Regions from separate parts of the Streptococcus toyakuensis genome, predicted to be linked through region 3. Evidence: predicted binding sites of a transcription regulator. Region 3 holds the regulator's gene; each other region holds the start of a gene.
What was found. Region 3 encodes NrdR, which represses ribonucleotide reductase genes. Its sites were predicted from a motif close to ACACNATATATNGTGT; they were not measured.

Region 1 (9,975 bases), 690 kb from region 3:
CTAGATAACCTACACGGTCGTAGGCATAGTCCCAAACAGCTTCCAGAGCCTTAGGATTTTGCTGAAGGACTGGATACTCACAATAATGGATAAAACCACCTGACGCACCTGCTTCTGGATAGACTTTCTCAAAGTCTAATTTTTCAAACGGTGTTGGATTTTTACGAACATCATAATGGAAAGAATTGGTGTAGTATTCCTTGTCTGTGATGTCAGGAATAGAGCCAAACTTCTCTGTATCTAGTCGGCAGAAACGATCTGTCAAACTTTCAGATGGTGTTGAGTAGATAGAGAAATGATAGCCATATTGGTCAGACCACTCTTCTACACGGCGTTTCATATCGCGAATGATGTCTAGCGTGAATTCCTTAGCATCTGGATTGCTTTCCCAGCTGTTACCAAAGAAAACAGTCGCTACTTCATACAAACCGATATAGCCCAGCGAAACTGTTGCCCGACGATTCTTAAAGAGCTGGTCAACACTTTCTTCTTTACCTAGACGATGGCCAAAAGCACCGTACTGATAAAGGATAGGAGCATTGGCTGGTGTCGCCTCTTTAGTGCGTTCGACACGGTAAACAAGAGCATCTTCAGCGATATTCATACGCTCGTTGAAGATTTCCCAGAACTTATTCATGTCACCATCAGACTCGAGGGCGATGCGAGGAAGATTGACCGTCACAACGCCTAGATTCATCCGACCTGAATTGACTTCTACGCCATTCTCGTCTTTCCATCCTTGAAGGAAAGAACGACAACCCATAGGAACTTTGAAAGAACCTGTCAAGTCAACAATCTTATCATAAGACAAGACGTCTGGATACATCCGCTTGGTTGCGCACTCTAGAGCCAACTGCTTGATGTCGTAGTTGGGTGTCCCTTCCTCTAAGTTGAGTCCTCTTTTAAGCGTGAAGATAAGTTTAGGGAAGATAGCTGTTCGATGTTCTGAACCAAGGCCCTTGATTCGGATGTTCAAGATAGCTTTTTGAATTTCACGCTCAAAACGATTGGTTCCCAGACCAAAACCGAGCGAAGTAAAAGGTGTTTGCCCATTTGAAGTGAAGAGAGTATTGATTTCATACTCAAGAGATTGCATGGCATCATAGATGTCTTTTTGCGTTTTCTTCCAAGCGTAATCTTCCCGTTTTTCAGGCAAGACCCATTCTTCTGCATCTTTGAGGTGTTTTTGGTAATTCTTCTCTGCGTAAGGAGCCAAGACTTCATCGATACGGTCAGCTGAACAGCCACCGTACTGGCTAGAAGCAACGTTGGCGATGATTTGGGAAATCTGAGCTGTCGCAGTCTGGATAGACTTGGGACTTTCTACCTCTGCATTTCCAATCTTAAAACCATTTTCCAACATACCTTTAAAATCAATCAAACAGCAGTTGGTCATAGGGGTATAAGGACTGTAGTCCAAATCGTGATAGTGGATATCCCCCTTTTGGTGGGCATTGGCTACGTGCTTAGGAAGCATTTGCAGTCCGATTGATTTCCCAACAATCCCTGCTGTCAAATCACGCTGGGTATTAAAGACATCACTGTCCTTATTAGCATTTTCATTGACAACTGCCTGATCTTTATTGAGAAGCTTATGGATACTAAAGTTAATATCTGTCGCTTTTGAGCGCTCAAAATCCCTCTGTGTCCGATAAGTGATATACTCCTCAGCTAGCGCATATTCTTTGGCTTCAAGGAGTTCATGTTCTACGATATTTTGAATTTCGTAAATCTTAACCCCCTGTGGAAAGCGACTATGAATTTCTGTGACAATTCGCTCGGTCAAAGCATTTAGGCGTTTTTCGACCAAGGGTGTCACATCCATAACCTTGTCTGCCGCCTTGTGGATAGCCTTGTCAATCTTGTCCACATCAAATGCAACACGTCTCCCATCTCGTTTTTCAACGAAGAGGGTTGCTAAAGTTGTAATTTTTTCTTCTAGTGCAATCATATACATCCTCGTTTCTAAAATGTTCTTTCTAAAAAGTATTATACCCCTCTAAAAAATAAAAATCAATATCTTGTGTTAAAAATCCTAAAATTTTTAAAAATACACAAGATATTGATTTGGCTATTTGATTTTATAGACTTTAAACTCTGAATAATCAGTCTTTACTTGTTGATAATTTTCTTTTAAGAGTGTCTCCGCCTCAGACCAGAGAGCCACCTTGTCGTTTACCACAATCACCTTAGGTTGGTTTTCTTTCAAGTCATGAATCAAGGTAGTTTTATTTTCTTCTGTATTCGTATAAAGAAGAGGTGATGGGAACATGGATCCAGCCAAACGCTGACTTTCTTTATACATTTGAACATGAGAATCCCAAATATAGATTTGGTCACCATCACTCGTCTCTTGTTTGACTCTGTCTACTACTTGATGTTGTTCTCTATAAGAAGCTGGATGCAAAACAAAACGAGCCACAAAAGGAATTGCAATCAGATAAACCACCACTAGGATAGGTAAGTAGAGATTCCCCTTCATAAATTTTTTCCATAAAGTAGGAGCTTCTTCTCTTCTCCGACGACGATCTCCTCTAGCTGAATGTTTCCCACGAATACTGGTCATCAAAAGAAGGAGTAAAAATGGAAGGATTAGAATCAAACACGAACCGTGAAGAGGTTCTTGAGAAAAAAGCAACAAGGCTAATACAAATATGAAAGCAAAACTAGCTGGTACTGAAATAACATATAATCTTGATGCCTTTGATTGGAACAAACCTAGAAAAACAAGGAAGAGAGCTCCTAAACCAAAGGTCAACAAACCATAGAATAGAACATTATCCATTAGTTGGGGATTGATAAAGACCTGAAGGGAATCAATCGGATATAAAAGACTTCCTAGAGCTTCTCCAAAGCCACCTGAAGCAAGAACATAATATCCTACTGGGTAAAAAATGAGAGAAAAGCCAAGTGCTGCTGCAAAAAACTGATAAACTCCATGAGCAAGGCGACCATGCCCAACATTAAAGACAAACAAACCAATTGTTACTACTGCAATAAAGAGAAGACTTGTAAGAGGCTCTATGAAAAATGATAGGGCCAAGAAAATCCCCAGACGTAGAAATCCCTTGTCATGGTTAGGAGTTGATAGATAAGCTGCTATGAACGAAAATCCTGCAAACAGAAATGGCAAAGCTAAAATCGTAGCATATCCTCCGCCAAAACCGAGACCGGATACCAAAATATAAAATATGGTTAGGAGTTGCTTGGCTTGTTCCCTTTGTCCCGTCAGATAGTCAGTTGAAGAAAAGAGGAAGTAACCTCCTCCTAAGAGGGCTAGCCATTCTACCAAGGCAAAAAGGATGCCTCCTTGGGTGATGTAAAGTAGCAAGTAATAAATAAGACCGTGACTTGCATAATAGCTACTGTAAAGCTGTCCTCCCTGATGTAAAGCCCACCCTATATACAAATCCTGCGCCTGAGAGGGACTTACCATATCTAAAAGTAAAGGTAGCACCACAGAAAAAACCGTTGCAATCGTACTTCCAATGATGAGTCTGAAAAACGGGAAAGCTACCTGTTCTTCTTTTTCTACATGAGATTCAAGGTTCCTATCCAATCTATTTTCAATCTCATTACTCTGTATCGTTTTGGATACTTCTTCTATTCTGCCATATACAGCCATGTCGTTTCTCCTATTCAATTTATCTGTCTTAGTATATCAAAAAGACCTAAAATTGTCAGCTTGCGATGGCTGTTTGAGCGATTTTTTGCATAGTTTCACAAAGGTTTCAATTTCCCGAAATCGGTGTAAATGCGTCTGTTTAAATGACATGATATAATCCAATTCTTTCTGAGTCAGCATCGTCCCTCCCTATATCTTTCTATTCGTAAAAAGCAAGAAAAAGAGGACTGGTTTGTGTCCTCAGTCCTAGATTTCTTATAAGATAGGGGCGAATAACTGGGCAATTTCCTTAATCAATTTTTGATACCAGCTATTTTTTATCGTATGAGGGAAAATTTCTTGCGATGATGAAAAAATCTCCCGAAAATCTTTTTGAATCTCAGCAATTGATTCTGTTTTATATAGCAAGACTGCATTTTCATAGTGGTGAAGCAAACTTCTATAATCTAAGTTAATGGTTCCAACTGCAGCAAAATCCTTATCCACTAAAATTTGTTTACTATGGATAAAGCCTGGACTATACTCAAAAATCCTGACTCCTGCTGACAAAAGATCCGGATAGGCCCCTCTTGTGATGAGTTGGATCAATTTTTTATCCGGAATGAAAGGAGTCACGATGCGGACATCAACACCCCTCATGGCCGCGTTTTTAATACTCTCAGTTAAATCATAGTCAATAATCAAATAGGGCGTTGTGATATAGACTGAATCAGTAGCCTGATTAATCAAACTTTGATAGACTTTTTTCCCTACCTGGGTACGGAATATGGGCTTGGGTCCACTACCGTAAGGAATGCAGATCCCTTGGCCAGAACGAGGTTGATTTTCCAGGTGATACTGGTCAAAATCGCTGATTTCCCCACGATTGATGTACCAAGTCATCAAAAAGAGACGGGTTAGAGCCTTGACACCAGGGCCATCTATGCGAATCCCACTGTCCTTCCAGTAGCCAAAGCGTTCTACATGATTGATGTACTCATCGGCTAAGTTAATCCCTCCTGTATAGGCTACCTGACCATCTATGACAAGGATTTTCCGATGGTCCCGATTGTTGTAAGCCACCGTCAAGCGAGGAATCACCTTGTTAAATTTATGGGCTTCAATTCCTCGACTACGAAGCTGAATAGTATAATCTCCAGGCAAAGTCGCCATACAGCCGATATCATCATAGAGCATCTTGATCTCTACACCCTGAGCTGCCTTTTGCTCTAGTATATCTAGTATGCTATTCCACATCAGACCTTCTTCGACAATATAGTACTCTAGAAAGATAAATTTCTCAGCTTTCTTGAGGTCTTCCAACATATGTTGCCACATGCTTTCACCCGAAGAAAAGAATTGTGAGTCTGTTCGATTATAGACATCGGCGTTACTATCCATACTTAACAAAGATTTGATAACTCCGTAAGCAGCCTTATCCTCTTCCTTCAATTTCTGGCGGAGAGCTTTACTGTTATCCTCCCGAAAATGCATAGAACCAAGTTTGTCCAACTGCTTGATTTCTTTTTTGGATAATCGTCTTTCACCAAACATCAGATAGAGCAAGGGGCCGATGACAGGAACAAAAGTTACCACTAACCACATTACTTTACTTTCAGGCGCCATTGAGCGATTGACAATTGCGACAATAGTCGCCATACTCATAAAAATTAAGACAATTACCCATAGAATAGGGGCCATGCGCCCTAAATAAAGAAAGAGACCAAAAACAAGACAAAGTTCAAGTAGCATAATCGAAAGACTAAAACCATACTTGGACATCAATAATTGAAATTTTCTATATTTCATATCCCCTCCTTGATATTTTGATACTCAATGAAAAGCAAAGAGCAAACTAGGAAGCTAGTCGCAGGTTACTCAAAACACTGTTTTGAGGTTGCAGATGGAAGCTGACGTTGTTTGAAGAGATTTTCGAAGAGTATGAATGCTAAAAACAGGTAATTAATACTAGTATAACGCAGGTATTCGGTAGAAGGCAAGTATTTATAATCATTTTTCTGAGTAAAAGCAAAAGAGACTGACAAAACCAGTCTCCTTCTAGTCTATTTTGATAAAACAATGCGATCAGACGCGTCTCTATCCATATCGTCAATAATCATCTGATTGCCATTGATTGCATAAATCTTGGCATCATCACCAATAATCATGCGTTGATTAGCAGCGTCGAAGCTAACCTGCTTGATTTCTTGTTCCCCATCAGTTTCTACCTGTGTCCAGGTGCCAGTTGTTCCAGTTACCACTAAAGTGATACGGTCTCCTTCGTCCTGACCAGTATAAGTCCCATCAATATTAGTTGGTTGAGCCTCAGGCGCATTTTGTGAAGAACTTGTCGCTGCCTGATTTGTATTTTCTGTAGAAGATAAAGCAGCTTGTGATTGTTGAGTTTGTTGTGTTTGCGATTGAACTACTGGTTGTTGAACTCTTTGTGAACAAGCTACTAAGAGACTAAGACTTGCTAAAGAAGCAAGAGAAAGTGTGAATCTTTTTAATTTCATGATGAATTTCCTTTCTGCTACCAATGTAGAGAATGTTTCTTCTAACTGATAGTTCCCCTAGTATAACAAGTTCCAAAAAGGAGGTCAATTTATCTGCTCATGGGTCAGTAGGTGGCTCCGTACTTCTGAGATAAAATAGAGAGATCCTGTAACAAACAACAAATCCTGGGTATCGGCTCTTTCTTCGAAACTGCTGATAAATTCGCGATAAGAAGGAATTACATCGTAACCTGTTATATCTGTCTCATCTAAAGAACCCTGATAGTCAAAGCCGGTCACCTTGAGTTCCACCTGAGGCAAATTTTCAGTTAGATAAGCCAACATCCCTTGATAATCCTTCCGTTTCAAGGCTCCAAATAGGATTTGAGGACGATATCCTTCCTGCTCTTTTTCTTTGATAAACTCAACCAAGCGAGTCAAGGCAGGGAGATTATGGGCACCGTCCAAGTAGATATGAGAACGAATACGCTCCAAACGTCCAGCCCAATGGGTCTTCTCCAAAGCTCGTCTTACAGCCTGCTCATCAACAACTTCCTTTCTTTCTCCCATAAAAAGAAGAAAAGTTTGCAACGCCAAGGCCGCATTCTCCTGCTGATAAGCTCCTTCTAAACCTATTTTCAGCCGCGAAATATTTAGTAAAGAACTTGAAAAATCGCCATTCAGCATTGAAAAATCTTGGCCTGCCTGATAAAGGTCAACAGCTAAAGATTCGGCTTTTTTCTGACAAACAAGACTAGCTTCTGAAGGCAATTTTGCAATCACTGCCTTCTTACCAGTCTTGAAAATACCAGCTTTCTGCTCTGCGATTGCTTCTAGACTATCGCCCAAGGTCTCCTGGTGGTCAAGCCCAATGGAGGTGATGACAGCAAGCTCTCCAGTTACCACATTGGTCGTGTCAAGTAAGCCACCAATTCCCACTTCTAGTAAAACCAAATCCACCTCTTGCTCCCTAAAATAGAGGAAAGCAATCAAGGTCAGCAATTCAAAAAAGAACAACTGGTCATGAGTCTGCAGAAGCGTCTTTTCCATCTCCTTGACCTGCTCAGCTAAACGGATAAAGTCTGCGTCTGCTATAGGTTGTCCATTAATGCAGATTCGGTCATTGACGGAGACAATATGAGGGGAGGTAAAGGTCGCAACTTTCTTTCCATGCCCCATAAATATTCCCCTCATAAAAGCAATGGTAGAACCTTTCCCATTAGTCCCTGTCACATGGATAATAGGATAAGACTTCTCAGGATTTCCTAACAAATCCACCGCTTCTTGCATTCGGCCCAAACCTGATCGAAAATTCAAACCAATCCGACTATGAAGCCATTCTTCTACTTCAAACATATACCTCTCCTCGACAAAAGTATAATCAATTACCTAGCAAAATTCCATAGATAATAAAAACGAGGTCAGGATTTTCGTCCCAACCTCTTACCTGGTTAGCTAATCACTAGCTACTATAAATTTTAATGTGGGGTAAAACATCCACTGAACATTCCAACTCTTCTAATTTCTAGGAGTTGGGGTGATACAGTCTCCCAGACTTACTGACGGTTTTTATTTTTAGCGTCAGGCTAAAAACGTCCCCCGGACGTTCCAACTCTTCCAATTTCTGGGAGTTGGGCTGATACAGTCTCCCAGACTTACTGACGGTTTTTATTTTTAGCGTCAGGCTAAAAACGTCCCCCGGACGTTTTTACTCCTCCATAAAACTATTGAAGACTTCTTCAATCATGTTCCATTCGTCTTCTGAGTCTTCTGGGATTGGTTGCAATTCGCCTTCTGTTCCATCTTCGTTTTCGATGAATGAGTATGCTTGGATTTCAACTTGTCCGTCTTCGTCTTCTTCTGCGTTAACTGGTACTAGAAGAACATAGTTTTTACCAAATTCTTCTTTTCCATCAATGGTCAAAAGGATTTCAAACAAGGTTTCATTTCCCTGCTCATCTACTAGTGTAATTAATTCACGTTCTTCGTGGTCGTGGTTATGATCGTGTGACATAGCCTCTCCTTTGTATTAAAATTTTCTATCTAAATAATTTTGTAAAATCAGCTGAGCTGCTAACTTATCAATGACTTTCTTGCGCTTGTTACGGCTAATATCTGCTTGCTCAATCAACATGCGCTCTGCGGCGACTGTTGTCAAGCGTTCATCTTGATAGTCTACTGGTAAATCAAAAAGCTCTTCTAACTTTGCTCCGTAGGCTTGACTAGCTTCCACACGCGGTCCACTTGTATTGTTCATGTTTTTAGGCAAGCCCACTACAAATCGTTCCACCTTGTAAGTATCAACCAACTCTTTAACGCGGTCAAAACCAAATTGACCTTGCTCCTCATTGATTTGGATGATTTCAAGTCCTTGAGCTGTAAAACCAAGCGGATCGCTAATAGCCACCCCTACCGTTTTTGAACCGACGTCCAATCCCATAATTCTCATAGGTTATAGATCGACTCCTTGTCCTTTAAGGTAGTAGCGGACCAATTCCTCAACGATTTCATCACGCTCATACTTACGGATTTGATTTCGTGCATTATTATAACGAGGAACGTAGGCAGGGTCTCCACTCAATACGTAACCTACGATTTGGTTGATTGGGTTGTAGCCCTTATCGTTCAACGAAGCATAAACATCAGTCAGAGTTTCGCTAATTTCTTTTTTATTGGAATCGTCCAATTTAAAACGTACTGTTTCTTCAGTAAATCCCATTCTAACACCCTCTTTCCTTAGAATAGTACCATTATAGCATAATTCCTTACGTTCTACAATTCAGGTAGTCTATTTATTTGGATTTTCTATTGTTCTGTCGCGCCATTTGCCAATCTGTCTGAAATATATTTGCTTGGTTCATTCTTCAAGAGACTTTCTAAACCAATGTTCTTCAAATATTCTAACTGAGAAGCCTTCTTGACATCCAAAACTTGAAAATCAAAACTAGTCGTTGTTTGAAGTTCGGTTGCACTCAATAGTTTAGTTTCAAGCTTAAATCCTGCTAATTTACGAGCTTCTATGATGGCCTCATCCTTCTCCTCTGCCTCGAGAAGAGCTTTTTGAGTTTCTTCCACTCCATGTTGGTCAATATAAGTTTTCAACTCATCAGAGACTGGACGCTTTTGTTGAATGCTTAAGCTCAAAAAAGTCTTGTCTTTGTAAGTAATGGTTTGGGTTTGCTGGCTACCATCATCTGACTTTGGCAAGACCAAAGTCTTGGTCACAACTGTATTCTTCTCGGCATTTTCAATAACTGGCAATGCCGACTGAAGCGTATCATTTTCTGTTTTTGTAGCTGGTCCAGTTTCTTTTTTCTGTCCGCAACCAACCAGGACAAAAAGGAAAGCCAGACTAACAAGAACTATTTTTTTCATTTCTTTCTTCTTTCTTTTTGAAATTAAAATAAGACTGGGAGTTGCTCCCAGCCTTGATGTTTATAGAGCTGCACGCAAACGTGCTTCTGCATTTTCTACATTACGGACAGAGCGTGGTAGGAAGGCACGAATATCATCTTCCTTATAGCCAACTTGCAGGCGTTTTTCATCTACAAGGATTGGGCTCTTTAAAATTCTCGGTGTTTCCATAATCAGATTGAGGACTTCGTTGACACTCAAATCTTCAATATCCACTCCAAGGGCTTTGGCATAGCGATTTTTAGATGAAACGATGCTGGCTATTCCGTTATCTGTTTTGGTTAGAATATCCAGTAATTCTTCTCTCGTAATTCCTTCTTTACCAAGGTTTTGTTCTTTATAACTTAACTGGTGGGCATTGAGCCAGGTTTTTGCTTTTTTACAGCTAGTACAACTTGAGACTGTATAAATTTTAATCATGTACCTACCCCTTTCGCTACATGTTACTATCAGTTTAGTCTA
Region 2 (9,975 bases), 460 kb from region 3:
TGCTCCAACGACAGCTTTTGCATGGTAATTTGCTTGTATAACTCAAAAGGGCTACATCACTTGATAGCCCTTTGCTTTTATCTTACGTTTAAAAGAACTCATTCTTGCCATTTCAAATAGGCCATCTATCCCTTACAATTCTTCCGATGAGCTTTGAGTTTTTTCATAGCCCAATCATAGTGGCTTGACGTGCTACTGACAAAGTAGGAACCTAGACTTGTTCCGCCAGTCCACTTATAGACACCTTTGGTAAAGAGTTCGTCATTGCTAAAAACTTCTATCAACTCTAAAACCTTCCTATGTGATTGTTCTAGGAGTCTAGTCGCTTCTTCTAAGGAGGTTTTCTGGTGCTTCTTCCAAAAAGCGACATTCATTTCTCCATAAGTTTTCCAATTATAAGATTCAGGGAGAAAAGGTCTTTCGTGACCTTTTTGATTGGAATGTACCCAAGTCAAAAGTAACTGCTGCCATTCATAAAGATGGATCAAGACATCCCGTAGATTTTTATCCCTTTTCCAGTGAGCTTCTTTTTTCTTTGGGTCTCTTGAAAAATCAAATGGAATCTGTAGCTCATCTTCACTTAGTTGGGAGATGAAACGATTGAGCTTTTCATAGTTTTCCTTAGAGGCCAGCATTAGCTCCTCTTTTGTTTTCGGTCTAGGCACAGAGTTCTCCCTTCATATTACTAGTTATTATTAGAAATTTTTTATCCTTTAAATCTCTATAACTTATCCTTTAATTTCTCAACAAAGAGATAGGCTGCTGGACAGGTCAAGGTATTCTTAATCGTCAAATGGTTGATTTGATGGATTTTTTTCCTGTCTGTATGGGGAAATTCACGACACGCCTTTGGACGAACATCATAGATGGAACAGAGATTATCTCCTCCTAGAAAGGGACAAGGCATGGATTTAAAAACCTTATCCCCATCTTCATCTACCTGCAGAAACTCCGCTTCAAAAGCAGGTAATTTCATCTTAAAATACTTGGCGATTCGTGTAATATCCGCTTCTTTAAAGTCAGGCCCCAATGTCTTGCAACAGTTAGCACAGGCCGTACAATCAATCTCCGCAAAAACTTCTTGGTGAATCTGTTGGGCTATCTTATCCAGATTTTTTGGTGGTTTTTTCTTTAAATTGGCTAAAATTTTACGGTGCTCCTTTTGCTTTTGCAAGGCTAGCTGGTGGTAATACTCAATATCAATTTCTTTAGACATGATTTCTCTCTTATTCTATTTGTTTCTCCTATTATATCATGCCTCTTCATCATTGAAAAGTGGACTTCACAAGACTATACTATTCCCAAATGTATCAAAAAACCTTGCAACTAGGTTAATGACATTAATCGAAGTTAACGTATTCTTTTTGAAGTTCAAGGACTTCTTCCATTGTTGAACACTCTGTAAGGGCACGGTTAGCGTACTCTTCCATCTTAGCAGTGTCCAATTTCTTCATCAAGCTACGTGTACGAAGGACTGATGTTGCTGACATAGAGAACTCATCCAAGCCCATTCCGACAAGAAGTGGAACAGCTTTTTGGTCACCAGCCATCTCACCACACATACCAGCCCATTTACCTTCAGCGTGAGCTGCCTTGATAACGTTGTTGATCAAGCGAAGGATTGATGGGTTATATGGTTGGTAAAGGTATGAAACTTGCTCGTTCATACGGTCTGCTGCCATTGAGTATTGGATCAAGTCGTTTGTTCCAATTGACATGAAGTCTACTTCTTTTGCAAATTGGTCTGCAAGCATTGCTGCTGCAGGGATTTCAATCATGATACCAACTTGGATGTCATCCGCAACTGCAACTCCTTCAGAAAGAAGGTTTGCTTTTTCTTCTTCATAAACTGCTTTGGCTGCACGGAATTCTTTCAAAAGGGCAACCATTGGGAACATGATACGCAATTGACCATGAACAGAAGCACGAAGAAGGGCACGGATTTGTGTACGGAACATTGCATCTCCAGTTTCAGAAATAGAGATACGAAGGGCACGGAATCCAAGGAATGGGTTCATTTCATGTGGCATATCGAAGTAAGGAAGTTCCTTATCTCCACCGATATCCATTGTACGAACAACCACTGGTTTACCATTCATTCCCTCAAGAACAGCTTTGTATGCTTCATACTGCTCATCTTCAGTTGGGAAATCTTGAGAATCCATGTACAAGAACTCTGTACGGTAAAGTCCAACCGCTTCTGCACCGTTGTTGTTAACACCTTCCACGTCTTTTGGAGTACCGATGTTAGCAGCCAACTCGAAGTATTTACCGTCAGCAGTCACTGTTTGAGCATCTTTCAAAAGTGCCCATTCAGCTTTTTGTTTAGCATAAGCTTCACCAGCTGCTTTAAATTCTGCCGCTTGTTCATCTGTTGGGTTGATAATCACTTCACCAGTAATTCCGTTAACGGCAAGGATATCACCGTCTTTCACCACTTCAGTGATGTTATTTGTTCCCAATACAGCTGCAATTTCAAGTGTACGTGCCATGATAGCTGAGTGGCTTGTACGTCCACCGATATTTGTTACAAAAGCTTTTACAAAGTTTTTGTCCAATTGAGCTGTATCAGATGGTGTCAAGTCATGCGCAATCACGATTACTTCTTCATTGATAGAAGCTGGGTTTGGCAATTTCTTACCAAGAAGATTTGCCAATACACGTTTTGTCACGTCGCGGATATCCGCTGCACGTTCTTGCATATATGGGTTATCTTCCATGCCTTCAAAGATAGTGATGAACATGTCAGTCACTTCTTTAAGACCTGCTTCTGCATTGACTTTCTTAGCACGGATTGTTTCTTTAATCTGACCAATCAATTCTGGGTCAGCAAGAACCATCAAATGAGCGTCAAAAACTTGAGCCGCTTCTTCACCAAGCGTACCTACAGCTTTCTCACGGATAAGAGAAAGCTCGTTTTGAGAAGCTTCAAGAGCTACATCCAAACGAGCCTCTTCTGCGTTTGTATCTTCGACTGAAACAGTCTCGAATGACAAATCCGGTTGAACGAGTAGATATGCTTTTGCAACTGCAACACCGTCAGATGCTGCGATTCCTTTAAGCATTTCTGTCATTTTCCTTATGCCAATCCTTCTTTTTCCATTGTTTCTGAGATTGCAGCGATAGCGTCATCTGCATCTGCACCTTCAGCTGAGATAGTTACATCAGCACCTTGGCCAACACCAAGACTCATAACACCCATGATTGATTTAAGGTTAACTGATTTACCTTTGTACTCAAGAGTGATATCTGAAGCAAATTTGCTTGCAGTTTGTACCAACAATGTTGCTGGACGTGCGTGAATACCTGTTTCTGCCACTACGTGGAAATCTTTAGAAGCCATAGTTTGACTCTCCTTTTGTTCTTTCTTTTTTGAGTTATATGTGATAACCCTTACAATTTGGTATTATACCATCTTCTAGGATTTTTTTCAAGCATTTTATGGGATTTATTCGATTTCCTTTCAGATAACTTGCTGAAAATCTTCTATTCTAGATAACAAAACACAGGATATAGTTTTCCAAAAAACTACTTCTAGGATAATCATTGCTGTTTTATAAAACAAACACTACATATTGTGTTTTGTGAGCTTGACTAGAAAAAAAGACCACTATATTTAGTTCAAATCATTGACAAAATTTTATTTTCTGATATACTAGGATAGAATTAAATTTTAAAGAGGAGTTACACAATGGTAACCGTTTATTCTAAAAACAATTGTGTCCAATGTAAAATGACCAAGCGTTTCTTGGACAGTAATAACGTTGAATATAAAGAAATCAATCTTGATGAGCAGCCTGAGTACATCGATCAAGTCAAAGAACTCGGTTTTAGCGCAGCTCCTATTATTCAAACACCAACTGAAGTCTTTTCAGGTTTCCAACCAGGAAAACTGAAACAATTAGCATAATCTTAGTACATCATCCAGAAGAAACTGCTTTTAGGGCTAACTTAGAAGCCTTTCTTTTGTAATTAGATAAGGGAAATTTTATGGGATTAAAACATCTTGAAGACGTGACTTACTTCCGTCTTAATAACGAAATTAACCGTCCTGTTAATGGACAAATCATGCTTCATAAAGATAAGGAAGCCTTGGATGCCTTCTTTAAAGAAAATGTAGTTCCAAACACTATGGTTTTTGATTCAATCAAAGACAAAATCAATTACCTCATTGAACACAACTACATCGAAACAGCCTTTATCAAGAAATACCGTCCAGAGTTCTTGGAAGAATTGGCTCAATTTATCAAAGACCAAAACTTCCAATTCAAGTCATTCATGGCAGCTTATAAATTTTACAATCAATATGCCTTAAAGACTAATGACGGTGAATACTATCTTGAAAATATGGAAGACCGTGTCTTCTTTAACGCCCTTTATTTCGCTGATGGGAATGAAGCTGTTGCAATCGATATTGCCAATGAAATCATCCACCAACGCTACCAACCTGCTACTCCTTCCTTCTTGAATGCTGGACGTGCTCGTCGTGGGGAGTTGGTATCTTGCTTCCTAATCCAAGTGACGGATGATATGAACTCTATCGGACGTTCTATCAACTCAGCTCTTCAACTTTCACGTATTGGTGGTGGTGTGGGAATTACCCTCAGCAACCTTCGTGAAGCTGGTGCACCTATCAAGGGTTATGAAGGAGCTGCTTCAGGTGTCGTTCCTGTTATGAAGCTTTTCGAAGACAGTTTCTCTTACTCTAACCAATTGGGTCAACGTCAAGGTGCTGGGGTGGTTTACCTCAATGTCTTTCACCCAGACATCATCGCCTTCCTTTCAACTAAGAAAGAAAATGCCGATGAAAAAGTTCGTGTCAAAACCCTATCACTTGGTGTTGTAGTACCAGATAAATTCTACGAATTGGCTCGTAAAAATGAAGAAATGTACCTCTTCAGTCCTTACTCTGTAGAAAAAGAATACGGTGTGCCATTCAACTACATCGACATCACTGAAAAATACGATGAATTGGTCGCAAATCCAAATATTCGCAAGACAAAAATCAAGGCGCGTGATTTGGAAACTGAAATCTCTAAATTGCAACAAGAGTCTGGCTACCCTTATGTAGTCAACATTGATACGGCTAACCGTGCAAATCCTGTTGATGGTAAGATTATCATGAGTAACTTGTGTTCTGAAATTCTTCAAGTCCAAGAACCAAGCTTGATCAACGATGCTCAAGAATTCCTTCAAATGGGAACGGACGTTTCATGTAACCTTGGTTCAACCAACGTAGTCAACATGATGACTTCACCTGACTTTGGTCGCTCAATCCGTGCTATGGTTCGTGCCCTTACTTTCGTTACAGATAGTTCGCACATCGTGGCTGTACCTACGATTGACCATGGAAATAGCCAAGCTCATACTTTTGGTCTTGGTGCCATGGGACTTCACAGCTACCTTGCCCAACAACTGATTGAGTATGGATCGCCTGAGTCTGTTGACTTTACAAGCATCTACTTTATGCTTATGAACTACTGGACTTTGGTTGAGTCAAACAATATCGCGCGTGAACGTGGTATCACCTTCCACAATTTTGAAAAATCAGACTATGCTAACGGAAGCTACTTCGACAAGTATATTACAGGCGAGTTTGTTCCAAAATCAGAACATGTTAAAGAACTCTTCAAAGATGTCTTTATCCCAAGTGCTGCTGACTGGGCTGAACTTCGCGACAAGGTTCAAGCAGATGGTCTTTACCACCAAAACCGCCTTGCTGTAGCACCAAATGGTTCTATCAGCTATATCAACGACGTTTCTGCTTCTATCCACCCGATTACGCAACGTATCGAAGAACGCCAAGAGAAGAAAATTGGTAAAATCTACTACCCTGCTGCTGGCTTGTCTACAGAAACCATTCCTTACTACACTTCTGCCTACGATATGGATATGCGTAAAGTCATCGATGTTTACGCTGCTGCGACTGAACACGTGGATCAAGGACTTTCACTCACCCTCTTCATGCGTAGTGACATTCCAAAAGGCCTTTACGAATGGAAGAGGGAAAATAAACAAACGACACGTGACTTGTCCATCCTTCGTAACTATGCCTTTAACAAGGGAATCAAGTCTATCTACTACGTCCGTACCTTTACTGATGACGGTGGAGAAGTCGGCGCCAACCAATGTGAAAGCTGTGTGATTTAGTTTCTAGCATAGAAACATTATTTTTCCCCTAAGCAGCACTGATAAAATCAAATCTACTAGGTCATAACATAATTTATGTAACATTTTAAAAGTCGGGCTTCCGACTTTTTGTGCGATACTCCTATAGAATTATGGTAAAGTAGAAATAATTGTGAGTTCGCAATACTAAACACAGAAAGAGATTTTAAATGGAAACTTACTACAAAGCCATTAACTGGAATGCCATCGAAGATGTCATCGACAAATCAACTTGGGAAAAACTGACGGAGCAATTTTGGCTCGATACACGTATTCCCTTATCAAACGACTTGGATGACTGGAGAAAGCTATCTAACAAAGAGAAAGACTTGGTCGGAAAAGTTTTTGGTGGTTTAACCCTTCTTGACACTATGCAATCTGAAACTGGGGTTGAAGCCCTTCGCGCAGACATCCGTACACCACATGAGGAAGCTGTTTTCAATAACATCCAATTTATGGAATCTGTCCACGCTAAATCTTACTCATCAATCTTTTCTACCTTAAATACTAAGGCTGAGATTGAAGAAATTTTCGAATGGACCAATACCAATCCTTACCTACAAAAGAAGGCTGAGATTGTCAACGAAATCTACCTAAACGGCAGCCCACTTGAAAAGAAAGTTGCCAGCGTCTTCCTCGAAACCTTCCTCTTCTACTCTGGTTTCTTCACTCCCCTCTACTATCTCGGTAACAACAAACTAGCCAACGTTGCAGAAATCATTAAATTGATTATTCGTGACGAGTCTGTTCACGGAACCTACATTGGTTACAAATTCCAACTTGGTTTCAATGAATTGCCTGAAGAAGAGCAAGAAAAACTCAAAGAATGGATGTACGACCTACTCTATACTCTTTATGAAAATGAAGAAGGCTACACAGAGAGTCTTTATGACGGTGTTGGTTGGACTGAAGAGGTTAAAACCTTCCTTCGCTACAATGCCAATAAAGCTCTCATGAACATGGGACAAGATCCACTTTTCCCAGATTCAGCTGAAGATGTCAACCCAATCGTTATGAACGGTATTTCAACAGGAACTTCCAACCATGACTTCTTCTCTCAAGTCGGAAATGGTTACCTTCTTGGCGAAGTTGAAGCCATGCAAGACGATGACTATAACTACGGTTTAGACTAATTCAATTATCCCAGAACTGATAACAAATATCATGGCTTGTTTAAAACAACCATGATATTTTTGTTTTTGTTTTCTTTTGTTTTTTAAATTGATTGATTGAATACTTTATGATAAAATAGTAATAGAAATAGAGGTGATAACGATGTTAAAGCAGGAAAAACTAGATAATATTCTAGAAACGGTAAATACAAAGGGAACTATTACTGTAAAAGAAATCATGACTCGCTTGGATGTGTCAGATATGACTGCTAGACGCTACTTGCAAGAGTTGGCAGACAAGGATTTACTTGTTCGAGTTCACGGTGGAGCTGAGAAAATTCGCACAGGTTCTATTTTAAATAATGAGCGTTCCAATATTGAAAAACAAGGCTTACAAATCGCAGAAAAACAAGAAATCAGCCGTTTTGCAGGCCATTTAATTGATGAGGGTGAAACCATTTTTATTGGGCCAGGGACAACCTTGGAATCTTTTGCTCGTGAACTTCCAATTGATAATATTCGTGTTGTAACAAACAGTTTACCAGTCTTTCTCATTCTAAACGAACGAAAACTAACAGATTTGATTTTAATTGGTGGAAACTACCGCTCTATCACTGGAGCCTTTGTCGGAACACTAACCTTGCAAAACCTAGCCAATCTCCAATTTTCTAAAGCTTTCGTTAGCTGTAATGGTATTAAAGACAATGCGATTGCGACCTTTAGTGAAGAGGAAGGTGAATCTCAACGCATCGCCCTCAATAATTCCAATAAAAAATACTTACTAGCTGACCATAGTAAGTTCAATAAATTTGATTTCTATACCTTCTACAATATCTCTGATATTGATACCATCGTTTCAGATTCTAAACTGAGCAAAGAAACGTTTGAACAACTTTCAAAACAAACAAAAATTATTCTTTCTAAACCATAAAACTGAGGATTGATAAAAAATAAAATGCGTCATATCAAGAAAATAAGAATCTTGATATGACGCATTTTTGGATGAAGATTTTTACAAAGAGTTTCCTAGATTCTTTATGATTGTTGAAACGGCATAAAATCTGAATCAAAGGAGATATTATCCCGTTCTTCAGGACTGATAAAACTTAAAAAGATATTTTTAAATTCTTCTAGCTCATAGTCTGAATGGCAAATCCATTCTTTACCGGTAGAGATATACCATTTCCCAAGATTTTTCAGCTCCTCATTAGTCAAACGAGGTATTTGAGAACATTTATCAAAATTGATAATATAAACTTTTTCATAAATTGATTGGATAAAATCTTTGAACATCTTTTGCCTCACTAGAATTCTATATCTAATTACTCATTCTACTAGTCTATAATCTGACTTTCAGCTATTTTCTTGTACCAGTGAGCTGATTTCTTAGGATAACGTTCTTGAGTTTCAAAGTCTACATAAAAGAGACCGTAGCGTTTTTCATAACCGTTTGACCAAGAGAAGACATCCATCAATGACCAGATGAAGTATCCTTTGACGTTTGCACCATCAGCAATCGCATCAGATAAGACCTCTAAGTGTTGTTTGACATAATCAATACGGCCATCATCATAAACAGTGTTATCAACGAACTCATCTTTATACCCTAGACCATTTTCAGTGATGTAAATCTTCTTGTAGTTAGGATAATCTTTCTTCACACGCATGATTTGGTCATACAAACCTTGAGGGTAGATAATCCAATCCCAGTCTGTACGTGGTACATAATCAGGAGCTACACGACGACCAACACCTTTGATTTGGTACTTAGAGCTTCCTTTCTCACCCTTACCATTATGGATAATTTCAGTTTCTCCATCAAATGCTTCCATCCAGTCACTCATATAGTAGTTGATTCCTAGGAAATCATTCAAGTCTTTTGCAGCTTCTAATGCTGTGAAATCTTCTTCACGAAGATCCAAGCTACCACCATTGACTGATAAGATATGGTTAACACCTTCCATCGTTTCATCTGAATAGCGACCTAGATAAGTTGCATCCAAAATAAATTTATTGTGAATAATATCTTCCAACTCAGCTGCACGAACATCTGCTGGATTTTTAGGATCTAAAGGATACTTGGTTAGCAAAGCATGAACAACACCAATTTCACCTTTATAGCCTTTATCTTTATATAGCTTGACTGCACGCGCATGAGAAACCATCATATTGTGGTGCGATTGGAAAACTTTGGCAAGGTCGTACTGAATACCTGGAGGGAATTTTCCAACCAAGTATTGACCATCACCAATTGGCCCAATTTCATTAAAGGTTGTCCAATAGTTTACTTCTGGGAATTCTTCAAAACAGAAGGCAGCGTAGTCTACAAAGTGTTCAATATTTTCACGGTTTAAGAAGTCTCCATTTGAGTGGAGAGCTTCTGGCGTATCAAAGTGATGAAGAGTTACAAAGGGCTCAACATGACGTTTGTGACACTCTGCAAATAAATTATGATAAAACTCAACACCCTTTTGATTTACTTGACCGTAGCCTGTTGGGAAAATACGTGACCAAGCAATAGAAATTCGAATACCATTGACACCATACTCTTCTGCTAGCTTGAGGTCAACTGGATATCGATTGTAAAAATCACTGGCTGGTTCTGCAGTGTACCAATAGTTATCTTCAAGATATTTATCCCACGCTACTGGTCCTTTACCATCAGTATGTGTAGCACCTTCTGCCTGATAGGCAG
Region 3 (9,975 bases):
GTATTCATTGACCGTAACTACGTGCACCCCTTTACCTGAAAGAGCATTGAGGTATACGGGCATGGTCGCAGTCAAGGTTTTCCCTTCCCCTGTACGCATTTCTGGCACGTCACCATGGTGAAGAACGATTCCTCCCATGACCTGAACCTTATATGGGAAGAGACCTAGGACACGTTTGGCACCTTCACGGACAACCGCAAATGCTTCATAAAGCAATGAATCTAGTGATTCTCCATTTTGATAACGTTCTTTAAATTCAACTGTTTTTGCTTTTAGTTGGTCGTCAGTCAAAGCAGCCATTTGGTCTTCGTATTTGAAAACCTTGTCGGCCATCTTTTCCAGACGACGGATTTCTCCTTTATCATTTTCGATAATTGTTTTTAAAATATTAGCCATGTTTTTCCTTACTTTAAATTCCGAATATTTTAGAATGTTCTTTTAATTTTAGCACAATTACTGATTATTTTCAAGGAAGAATCCCCATTTTGAAAAGGAAAAAGAGGCTAGTTTCCAAGCTAACCTCTCTGACTTTTATGATGCTTTAATTGCCAAAAATCGGCAAAATCGCAAATAGAATAAATAGGTTAATCCAAAGAGAAAAACAGCAGATCAATCCAAAAACAAAGAGACTGACTTTCTTGGACAGCAAAGCCATCAAAATGGACAGAATGCCAAAAACTAGCAAGACTTTCTGTATGCTGAAGAGGTCAATCTTCCCCCCCCCCAGAATCGGACTGCCCCAAGGAAGAAAGAAGAAAGCAAGCCAGATTAGCAGAACTAAACCAATATAGACCTTGGAATAGCGTGTAATAAATGACGTTAGATGTGCCATAAGCCACCTCCTATAAATAGAAACCGATATAAATCAATGCCTCCCACCTTTAGACTTTCCTAACTCCTTTCTTAGTCTAAGCATTTTTTTGAAACAGAAATAAGTTAACCTATTCAGACCAATAGCTAGCAGAATAAAAAGAAACCAAATGCCCCATAACTTGATATCTGTCACATTTCTCAAGACGATATTGAAAAACAGAACTGAAATAACTGTCCAAGCAAGGCTAAAAAGAGCATAGAGGGGGATGTAAAACCAGTAAAAATAGTAAAAAATTGGGAAAAATTTACTATCTCTATTAGCCTTGTCAATCCAGCTGAAAAAGTAAAACCAGGGAAATAAGATTATCAATTTAAACAAATGTTTCATCACCAGCCCCCTCCGTTTGATAGCGTTTTCTTCAACTTCATTCTATCAAAAAAATCTGGAAATGTCATTCCAGATTCTACTTTTTTATTTACGTTTTCTTGCGATGAGATGGATTGGTGTTCCCTCAAAAACAAAGGCCTTGCGGATTTGATTTTCCAAGAAACGCAGGTAAGAAAAGTGCATGAGTTCTTCTTCGTTGACAAAGATGACAAAGGTCGGTGGTTTGGTTGCCACTTGAGTCGCATAGAAAATCTTAAGACGTTTTCCTTTGTCTGTCGGTGTTGGGTTGATGGCAATGGCATCCATGATTGCATCGTTCAAGACAGCTGATGGAATCCGTGTGTTTTGACTTTCGCTGATTTGCTTGATCATCTCAGGAAGTTTGTGGAGACGTTGCTTGGTCAAAGCAGATACAAAGATAATCGGTGCGTAAGGCAGGTATTGGAACTGCTCACGGATATCTTCTTCCCAGTTTTTCATAGTATGGTTGTCTTTTTCAAGCGTATCCCACTTGTTGACCACGATAATCATTCCTTTACCAGCTTCATGGGCAAATCCTGCGATACGCTTGTCGTATTCACGGATGCCTTCTTCCGCATTGATGACCATCAAGACCACATCTGAACGGTCAATAGCACGCATGGCACGCATGACAGAGTATTTCTCTGTATTTTCATAAACCTTACCAGACTTACGCATACCAGCCGTATCAATCATGGTAAACTCTTGACCATCTGTATCTGTAAAGTGTGTATCAATGGCGTCACGAGTTGTTCCAGCAACGGGACTAGCAATGACACGGTCTTCGCCCAAGATAGCATTAATCAAGCTTGATTTTCCAACGTTTGGACGACCAATCAAACTAAACTTAATGACATCTGGATTTTCTTCTTCATATTCATTTGGAAGATTTTCTACGATGGCATCTAGCACATCCCCTGTACCGATACCATGGACAGATGAGATAGGCAGGGGTTCACCCAAACCGAGGGCATAGAAATCATAGATATCATTTCGCATTTCAGGGTTGTCCACCTTGTTGACTGCGAGGATAACTGGTTTATGGGTCTTATAAAGCTTACGGGCTACGTATTCGTCCGCATCGGTAATTCCTTCCTTACCGGACACGACAAAGACGATAACATCAGCTTCTTCCATGGCAATTTCTGCCTGGTGCTTGATTTGTTCCATGAAAGGAGCATCGACATCATCGATTCCTCCTGTATCAATCATGCTAAAGGAACGATTGAGCCACTCACCCGTTGCATAGATACGGTCACGTGTCACTCCTTCGACATCTTCTACAATGGAGATTCGCTCACCAGCGATCCGATTAAATAGGGTTGATTTCCCAACATTGGGACGTCCTACAATGGCAATAGTTGGTAGGGCCATAATTTCTCACTTTCTACAATAACTTCTTCTGTTCAAGATTTTTTCTAGTTGAGCTTGGTTCAGCTTGACCAAACTGTTCTGCTAGACGTTGACTCCAGCTTGTAGTCGCACGCGCCCCAGCATAGTCCGCCTGTACACGGTCATAAGACTCAATCACATCAACTGTTTGTTCCTGATATTCTTCCTCAAAAACCACCTGATGCAATGGCAAGCGAGGTTTGACTTCATGTTCTTGATTTGGCACACCTAGTGCCATCCCAAAGACAGGATAGGTGTAGTCAGGCAGGTTAAAGAGCTCTGCCACTTCTTCTGACTTGTATCGAACTAAACCGATAATCACACCACCATAGCCCAAGCTTTCAGCTGCCAGCAGGGCATTTTGACCAGCAAGAGCCGCATCGACTGAACTAATCAAGAGACCTTCTACACCTTGGGGTTGGAAGTTGTCAGTATGAAGCTGGGCTCCCTTTTCCGCTCGGTTCAAATCTCCGACAAAGAGAAGGAAAACAGCTGACTGGCGAATGGCTTCTTGAGGCACCAATTCATACAAGGCATCTTTCTTTTCTTGACTTCGGACTACAATCATAGAGTAGGATTGAAAATTCTTCCAAGACGATGCCATTTGGGCTGCTGTCAGGATTTCAGTCAAGTCTTCCTGAGGAAAGGCTTGCTCCTTAAATCTGCGCACTGAAGTGTGAGCCTTCATCAGTTTAATCATTTCTGTCATCGACGGTTTACTCCTTCTAAACGAGTCTCCTCAGCCAAATAACGGATACGTTCCATGACCCGTCTGGCTTCCCAGGTCTCGTCATTTCCATGCTTCCCTTTAGCGAAATGCAGCTCCAAATCTTCAAAGTTGAAGTTGGAGGTGAAAAAGGTCGGTAAATTTTCCTGCATCCGATATTGGAGAATGACCTGCAGGATTTCATCCCGCACCCAAGCTGTTGATTGCTCGGCACCAATATCATCTAAAATCAGGACTTCAGACAATTTAATCTCATCTACCAAGGTCTTGACATTACCATCACCGATAGCATTTTTGACATCAATGACAAAGCTAGGATAGTGGAGGAGAGTTGATGAAACACCACGTTTTTCTGATAAATCATGAGCCAAGGCAGCCACCATGAAACTTTTGCCCACACCAAAGTCTCCATACAAGTAAAGACCTTTTCGAATAGCTGGATATTGTTCCACGAAGGCTAATAGCTTTTCAAAAACTGGCAAGCGCCCCAAATCATCCAAATCTACTTGAGCTAAACTAGCTTTCTTAAGACTGGCTGGCAGATTGATTAACTTGAGACGGTTCTTAATAGCCGCTTCTTTTTCAGCCGCGATTAGTTCTGGAGTTTCTTCATAAGAAACGTCCGCATAACCATGATTCATAACCAAAATCGGCTTGTAGCCTTTGGCAATATAATCCGTATCCCCACGTAGAAACTTGTCACGCTCGGTAATGTACTGGTTAAATTTGGAGATACTGCGATTCAATTCCTCTGGGCTGAGGGATTCTTGCTGGATAAAGGCCGCAACATCAGGGTCCTTCATGATTTTCTGGACCAAATCTTGATAATGAAAACGGCTAGGTTGACGCTTGAGTACGTCTCCGACACTTTCCATCTAATCTCCTCCTTTTTCTAATCGAGCTAATAGTTCTTGTTTCTTACGTTCTAGTTCCAGACGAGTTTCCTCGCTGGTTTCATTCTTATAATCTGGATTGCTCCACTTGGGTACATTGGACTTAGCAGGACCGGGTTTACTGCCTTTTTGAGCCTGACTCTTCTGCCCACGCTCACGGATTCGCATGACTGCTTCTTCTGCCGAATGAATCTTTTGATAGGCATAGTCATTGGCTACTTTCATGGCATATTTCTCATTGATATTTGCCGAATCCACCTTATTAAAGGTCAACAAGAGAATGATATTGATGACTTCGTCCAGCAAGCCCAAACCAGCCATCTGTTGCAAGAGTTCTCTTTCTGTTTGGGTAATGGTCCCCTTGCGTGTTTGCTTGATTTCTGCCAAGAACTGCAGGGCAGTTTTACTTTTGGCTTCTTTGATAATGGTTGCTTCCTTAGGATTAAAGTCAGAAGAAATCGGTTTTTGAGCGATTTTTTCCCGCATGCGTTTGGTTGAAATAACCTGGGAAACAGCTGTTGACTTGGCCAATTGATAGGTCTCAAACCAAGTCCATTTCTTCTCCTCGGCGATGGCAAAGAGGTTTAAGACATCGGACTGCTCATCCGCAAAGCGAAGCCCATCTCGAGCCATCAGCTGACGAAAATGGTCCAAGTCAAAATCGTTGGCCACTTTCTTCTTGAGACCAAGGTCTTCTTGACTTCCTAGTTCTGCCAAATCTGGAAAGACTTGATTGAGTGAGACGGGTATTACTTCACCGTCAGCACTTTCAACCTTCAAATCCTCCACCGCTGCATCGCCAATCTTTTTCTCCAAAAGTCTGCGATAAACAGGATGTTCTAAGAAGTCCTGACTAGATAGAGGAGCATGGAGGGCTAGCTGATAGGTATCCCCTTTTTGATAGAGTGTTAAGAGATTGAAAGCGGATAGGATTTTCAAAGATTTTATCAATCTATCCATTCCAAAGTTAAGATGGTTGAGAATGTTTGAAAAGAGGTGTTCCTTTCTGCCATTATCCCAAAAACTGATGGTATAAAGATAAAGGCTCAGTGCCTCCTGACCGATAATCGGGAGGTAGCACTGTACCAGAGATAAGGTATCTTGCGACACCCGATTATTCTTTAGATAAGAAAAACGGTCAATTGGCTTCATTTATCTTTCCTTTTTCTTTTTAGAGGACTGGGTGATTTGTTGGAGCAAGCTCTCTAACTCACTCACATCCTTAAAACTACGATAGACACTGGCAAAACGTACATAGGTAATCTCATCCAACTCAGCCAACTCCTCCATGACGAGTGAACCAATGTCCTCACTTTGAATTTCATTTTCATTTCGACCACGGAGTTTCTGTTCGATACGATTGACTACCATGTTGATTTCATCACTTGACACAGGACGTTTCTGGGCTGAGCGGATAATCCCATTAAAGATTTTATCTCTAGAGAATTGTTCCCGTGTGCCATCTTTTTTAACAACCACTAAGGTTCTTTCTTCTACTCGTTCGTAGGTTGTAAAACGGTGCTGGCATTCATCGCACTCACGTCTTCTACGAATGGTGTTCCCTTCTTCTGCTTGGCGACTATCGATAACACTTGACTTGGTAGCCCCACATTTTGGACAACGCATCCTTTCCCTCCTTATCGTTTTCTTTTCATTATACCATTTTTTAAACGATTCCCAAAACAATTCTTCTTTTTGCTTGACAAGTTTTTTGTTTTGTTGTATTATTTAATTAAGACAAAAGGATAAAAGAAAGGAGACCAAGATGTCCTGGACATTTGACAACAAAAAAACCATTTATTTACAGATCATGGAGAAAATCAAGCTTCAGATTGTTTCCCATACACTGGAACCCAATCAACAACTTCCAACCGTGAGAGAGCTAGCTAGCGAGGCTGGTGTCAATCCAAACACCATCCAAAGAGCCTTGTCAGACCTTGAACGAGAAGGATTTGTCTACAGCAAGCGCACAACTGGACGATTTGTGACTGAAGATAAGGAGCTGATCGCCCAATCGCGCAAACAATTATCAGAAGAAGAATTGGAACACTTCGTTTCCTCCATGACCCATTTTGGCTATGAAAAAGAAGAACTACCAGGCGTAGTCGGCGATTATATTAAAGGAGTTTAAGCCTATGTCATTACTAGCATTTGAAAATGTATCCAAATCTTATGGAGCAACACCAGCCCTTGAAAATGTTTCCCTTGACATCCCAGCTGGAAAAATTGTTGGTCTTCTTGGGCCAAACGGCTCAGGAAAAACAACCCTGATTAAACTAATCAATGGTCTCTTACAACCAGATCAAGGACGTGTCCTCATCAACGACATGGACCCAAGTCCAGCAACCAAGGCCATCGTAGCTTATTTGCCGGATACGACCTATCTCAATGAGCAAATGAAGGTCAAAGAAGCCCTAACCTACTTCAAGACCTTCTATAAAGATTTCAATCTTGAACGTGCCCATCATCTACTTGCAGACCTAGGTATTGATGAAAATAGTCGTCTCAAGAAATTATCAAAAGGGAATAAGGAAAAGGTACAACTGATTTTGGTTATGAGCCGTGATGCTCGTCTCTACGTTCTAGACGAACCCATTGGTGGGGTGGATCCAGCAGCCCGTGATTATATCCTCAATACCATTATCAATAACTACTCCCCAACTTCTACCGTTTTGATTTCTACTCACTTGATTTCTGATATCGAGCCAATCTTGGATGAAATTGTCTTCCTCAAAGATGGAAAAGTCGTCCGTCAAGGAAATGTAGATGACATTCGCTATGAGTCAGGTGAATCCATTGACCAACTCTTCCGTCAGGAATTTAAGGCCTAAGCAAAGGAGATTATTATGTTTTGGAATTTAGTTCGCTACGAATTTAAAAATGTTAACAAGTGGTATTTAGCCCTCTATGCAGCCGTGCTAGTCCTTTCAGTCCCCCTAGGAATGCAAGGACACTACTATTCTTATATATCTTTCAAAGATAGCCAACCTTTCCTATTTATCTTTCTGGCTCTCGTCTTTGGCGGCTTGATAATTACACTTTGGATTTCAACCATTTTCTTGATTATCAAACGCTTCAAAGGTAGTGTCTATGATCGCCAAGGCTATCTGACTTTGACCTTGCCAGTTTCTGAGCACTATATCATCACAGCTAAATTAGTCGGAGCCTTCATCTGGTCTATACTTAGCTCGGCTGTACTGGCTCTAAGTGCTTTTCTTATTGTGACTATAACGGTTCCAGATTGGATGTCACATTATGACTGGTTTCCACTTGTAGAAACATACCTTCCTAAACTCTCTCTTGTGGGGTTATCCTTCCTACTAAATACTATTTCTGGAATCCTCTGCATTTACTTGGCCATTTCCATTGGACAACTGTTCAATGAATACCGTACCGCACTTGCTGTTGCAGCCTACATTGGTATCCAAATCGTCATAGGATTTATTGGAGTTTTCTTCAATACCAGTACTAACTTCTATGTCAATTCACTTGCAGGATTTAATGATAATTTCTATATGGGAGCAAGTACATCCATTATCGAGGAACTCATTTTCATAGCTATCTACTACCTCGGAATCTACTATATCTTGAAAAACAAGGTTAATTTGCAATAGTTTCATAATCAAAAAGGATAACATCTATTTAAGAAAAACACAGAAAATCAAATTAATAAAAAATTGATTTTCTGTGTTTTTTAGATTATTGCTAACTAATTTTGGTTTTAGCCAACGCCAATAACAATTATTGACTCTAGAATACATAGAACCAGGGTTACAATCATCTTTTTATTCATATAAACAACCTCACTTTCTTTTTTTATATATGATATAATATTTTGAAAACATACTAAAAAATTCCCATATAAGCAATTGAGGTAACACAAATGAAAAATTACGGAAAAATTTTTAAACAATTTAGAGAATCACGTGGATTAACATTAAAAGATGTTGCAAAACATGGTCTATCCACATCACATATTTCTAGATTTGAAAGAGAAAATTCTGATCTGACGATTGGTAAATTTATGCAAGCATTAGATGCTATTAATATGCCTGTCGAAGAATTTATGTATGCTGCAAATGACTTTCATAGGGATGAAATAAATGAATTATTAGAGCAAATTCGACTTCTAAGCTCTAAAAGAGATATTTCAGGAATGGAAAAACTGCTTATTTCTCAACTTGAAAAGACTACAAAAAGAGAGAAATTCTATACTCTGAATACCATTCTAGTTAAAATTCGCTTACAAGATTTGTCAGAAAAAATCTATTACCATGAATCTGATATTAAATATCTATCTGACTATCTTTTTTCTGTGGAATACTGGGGATGCTATGAATTACTTTTGTTTATGAATACTCTAGATGTATTATCTCACCCTACTATGATGTGCTTATCAAGAGAAATGTGTCAACGTTCCGAATTCTACAGAGATTTACCACATTATCGTAGATTGCTTGCTACCATGTTACTAAATGGATATATCACGTGTATAGAAAGAGAGGAATTTTTAGATTCTTTATATTTTAAAAAGCAACTAAAACATTGTTATTTCACAGAAACTGAGATATATGAAAAATTAGTTTTTCACTATGCCGAAAACTTATACACTTTAAAAAAAAGACAAAAATAAACGTTCTGTTTTAGAAATGAGAAAGTGCATAGCAACGATGAAGTTAGTCCACAGCGATAGCTTAGCAAAAAAATTTGAAAAACATTTAGCAAAGGTAATAGAAGAACTGAAATAATTTTCTTATATGGGAAAATTTTTAATTATTATTTCAAAAAGAGTATCATTAAATCATCAAATTAAAGAGGTGAAAATATGAGAACAGTGCAAATTATTGACCTTGAAGATCTATTAGATACAGATCAAACTTACTCCGTACCAGGTCATTGTGGTCCAAGCCATTCTTGTGGTGGCGGACGATAGTTTTCTATGAGACGAGTTCTCACTCGTCTCCTTTATTTTATAATGGTGATATTATGCTAAAAAAATATATACTAACATTGGGGATTATTATTTCGATAGTGAGAAATTCACATTATCTACTTCTTCAGCAGAGGGAACTACCTCCTATAAGCCCCCCCTACATCCCCAAAAATGTTTTACAAAAAATTGTTATTAACATATCTAACAGTTGCAATTTATCCTGTTCTTACTGTTATGCGGATGGTGGAAATTACGGCATGGATAATAAAATCATGACTCTAGATACTGCTGATAATATTATTAACGAAGTCAAATTTAGAGGTATAACACAAATTAATAGACTTATCCTATTTGGTGGAGAACCTTTTCTTAATACTCAATTATTCGAATACATTATTAAAGAATTTTCCAAATTTACAACTATACTTAAAATAGAAACCGTGACTAACGGAACAGTACTAAATAATAATGTTAAAAAAATAATAGATAATTTCCAACCATATCTAACTATTAGTCTAGATGGTCCAGAATTTATACATGATAAATTAAGAGGTAAAGGTAGCCATCGTAAAACTACTAAATTTATCCACTATTTAAAAACTATAAACTACACTAATTTTGAAATTGCTTCAACATACACTAGACTACATCAATTACATTCTCTAAGTAGAGATGATATTTTCCAATATTTTACAAATATGGATGTACACTTTAACATCAATGACGTATTTAGTAAAAATAAGGTGCTTGTGGTTAAAGAAATGGAAAAAAGCTTAGTAGATAGGAAAAAATTCATTACTGATTCTAT

Region 1: a site for NrdR is predicted at 2,012-2,027, ahead of nrdD (anaerobic ribonucleoside-triphosphate reductase). Genes of this name have one in related genera too.
Region 2: a site for NrdR is predicted at 3,566-3,581, ahead of nrdH (glutaredoxin-like protein NrdH). Genes of this name have one in related genera too.

What each region holds. Positions count from the first base shown of each region.
Region 1 covers NZ_AP024523.1:1,901,347-1,911,321, forward strand. Annotated here, with positions in the region: gene nrdD (anaerobic ribonucleoside-triphosphate reductase) at 1-1,951, opposite strand, end outside; gene STYK_RS09515 (hypothetical protein) at 2,072-3,625, opposite strand; gene cls (cardiolipin synthase) at 3,881-5,413, opposite strand; gene STYK_RS09525 (SP_0198 family lipoprotein) at 5,668-6,120, opposite strand; gene STYK_RS09530 (bifunctional folylpolyglutamate synthase/dihydrofolate synthase) at 6,205-7,455, opposite strand; gene STYK_RS09535 (DUF1292 domain-containing protein) at 7,808-8,113, opposite strand; gene ruvX (Holliday junction resolvase RuvX) at 8,129-8,548, opposite strand; gene STYK_RS09545 (IreB family regulatory phosphoprotein) at 8,552-8,818, opposite strand; gene STYK_RS09550 (SP0191 family lipoprotein) at 8,905-9,474, opposite strand; gene spx (transcriptional regulator Spx) at 9,535-9,933, opposite strand.
Region 2 covers NZ_AP024523.1:1,001,511-1,011,485, reverse strand. Annotated here, with positions in the region: gene dhaQ (DhaKLM operon coactivator DhaQ) at 1-28, shown strand, start outside; gene STYK_RS05130 (ClbS/DfsB family four-helix bundle protein) at 126-665, opposite strand; gene STYK_RS05125 (YkgJ family cysteine cluster protein) at 722-1,216, opposite strand; gene ptsP (phosphoenolpyruvate--protein phosphotransferase) at 1,341-3,074, opposite strand; gene STYK_RS05115 (phosphocarrier protein HPr) at 3,080-3,343, opposite strand; gene nrdH (glutaredoxin-like protein NrdH) at 3,692-3,910, shown strand; gene nrdE (class 1b ribonucleoside-diphosphate reductase subunit alpha) at 3,991-6,150, shown strand; gene nrdF (class 1b ribonucleoside-diphosphate reductase subunit beta) at 6,339-7,301, shown strand; gene STYK_RS05095 (DeoR/GlpR family DNA-binding transcription regulator) at 7,444-8,211, shown strand; gene STYK_RS05090 (DUF3884 family protein) at 8,316-8,573, opposite strand; gene lacG (6-phospho-beta-galactosidase) at 8,615-9,975, opposite strand, start outside.
Region 3 covers NZ_AP024523.1:537,400-547,374, reverse strand. Annotated here, with positions in the region: gene secA (preprotein translocase subunit SecA) at 1-396, opposite strand, end outside; gene STYK_RS03000 (hypothetical protein) at 542-832, opposite strand; gene STYK_RS02995 (hypothetical protein) at 866-1,201, opposite strand; gene der (ribosome biogenesis GTPase Der) at 1,286-2,596, opposite strand; gene STYK_RS02985 (NADPH-dependent oxidoreductase) at 2,610-3,323, opposite strand; gene dnaI (primosomal protein DnaI) at 3,320-4,216, opposite strand; gene STYK_RS02975 (replication initiation and membrane attachment family protein) at 4,217-5,386, opposite strand; gene nrdR (transcriptional regulator NrdR) at 5,387-5,860, opposite strand; gene STYK_RS02965 (GntR family transcriptional regulator) at 6,000-6,365, shown strand; gene STYK_RS02960 (ABC transporter ATP-binding protein) at 6,370-7,065, shown strand; gene STYK_RS02955 (hypothetical protein) at 7,081-7,848, shown strand; partial or broken gene STYK_RS02950 (Rgg/GadR/MutR family transcriptional regulator) at 8,118-8,982, shown strand; gene gggA (streptosactin) at 9,060-9,167, shown strand; gene gggB (streptosactin maturase GggB) at 9,221-9,975, shown strand, end outside.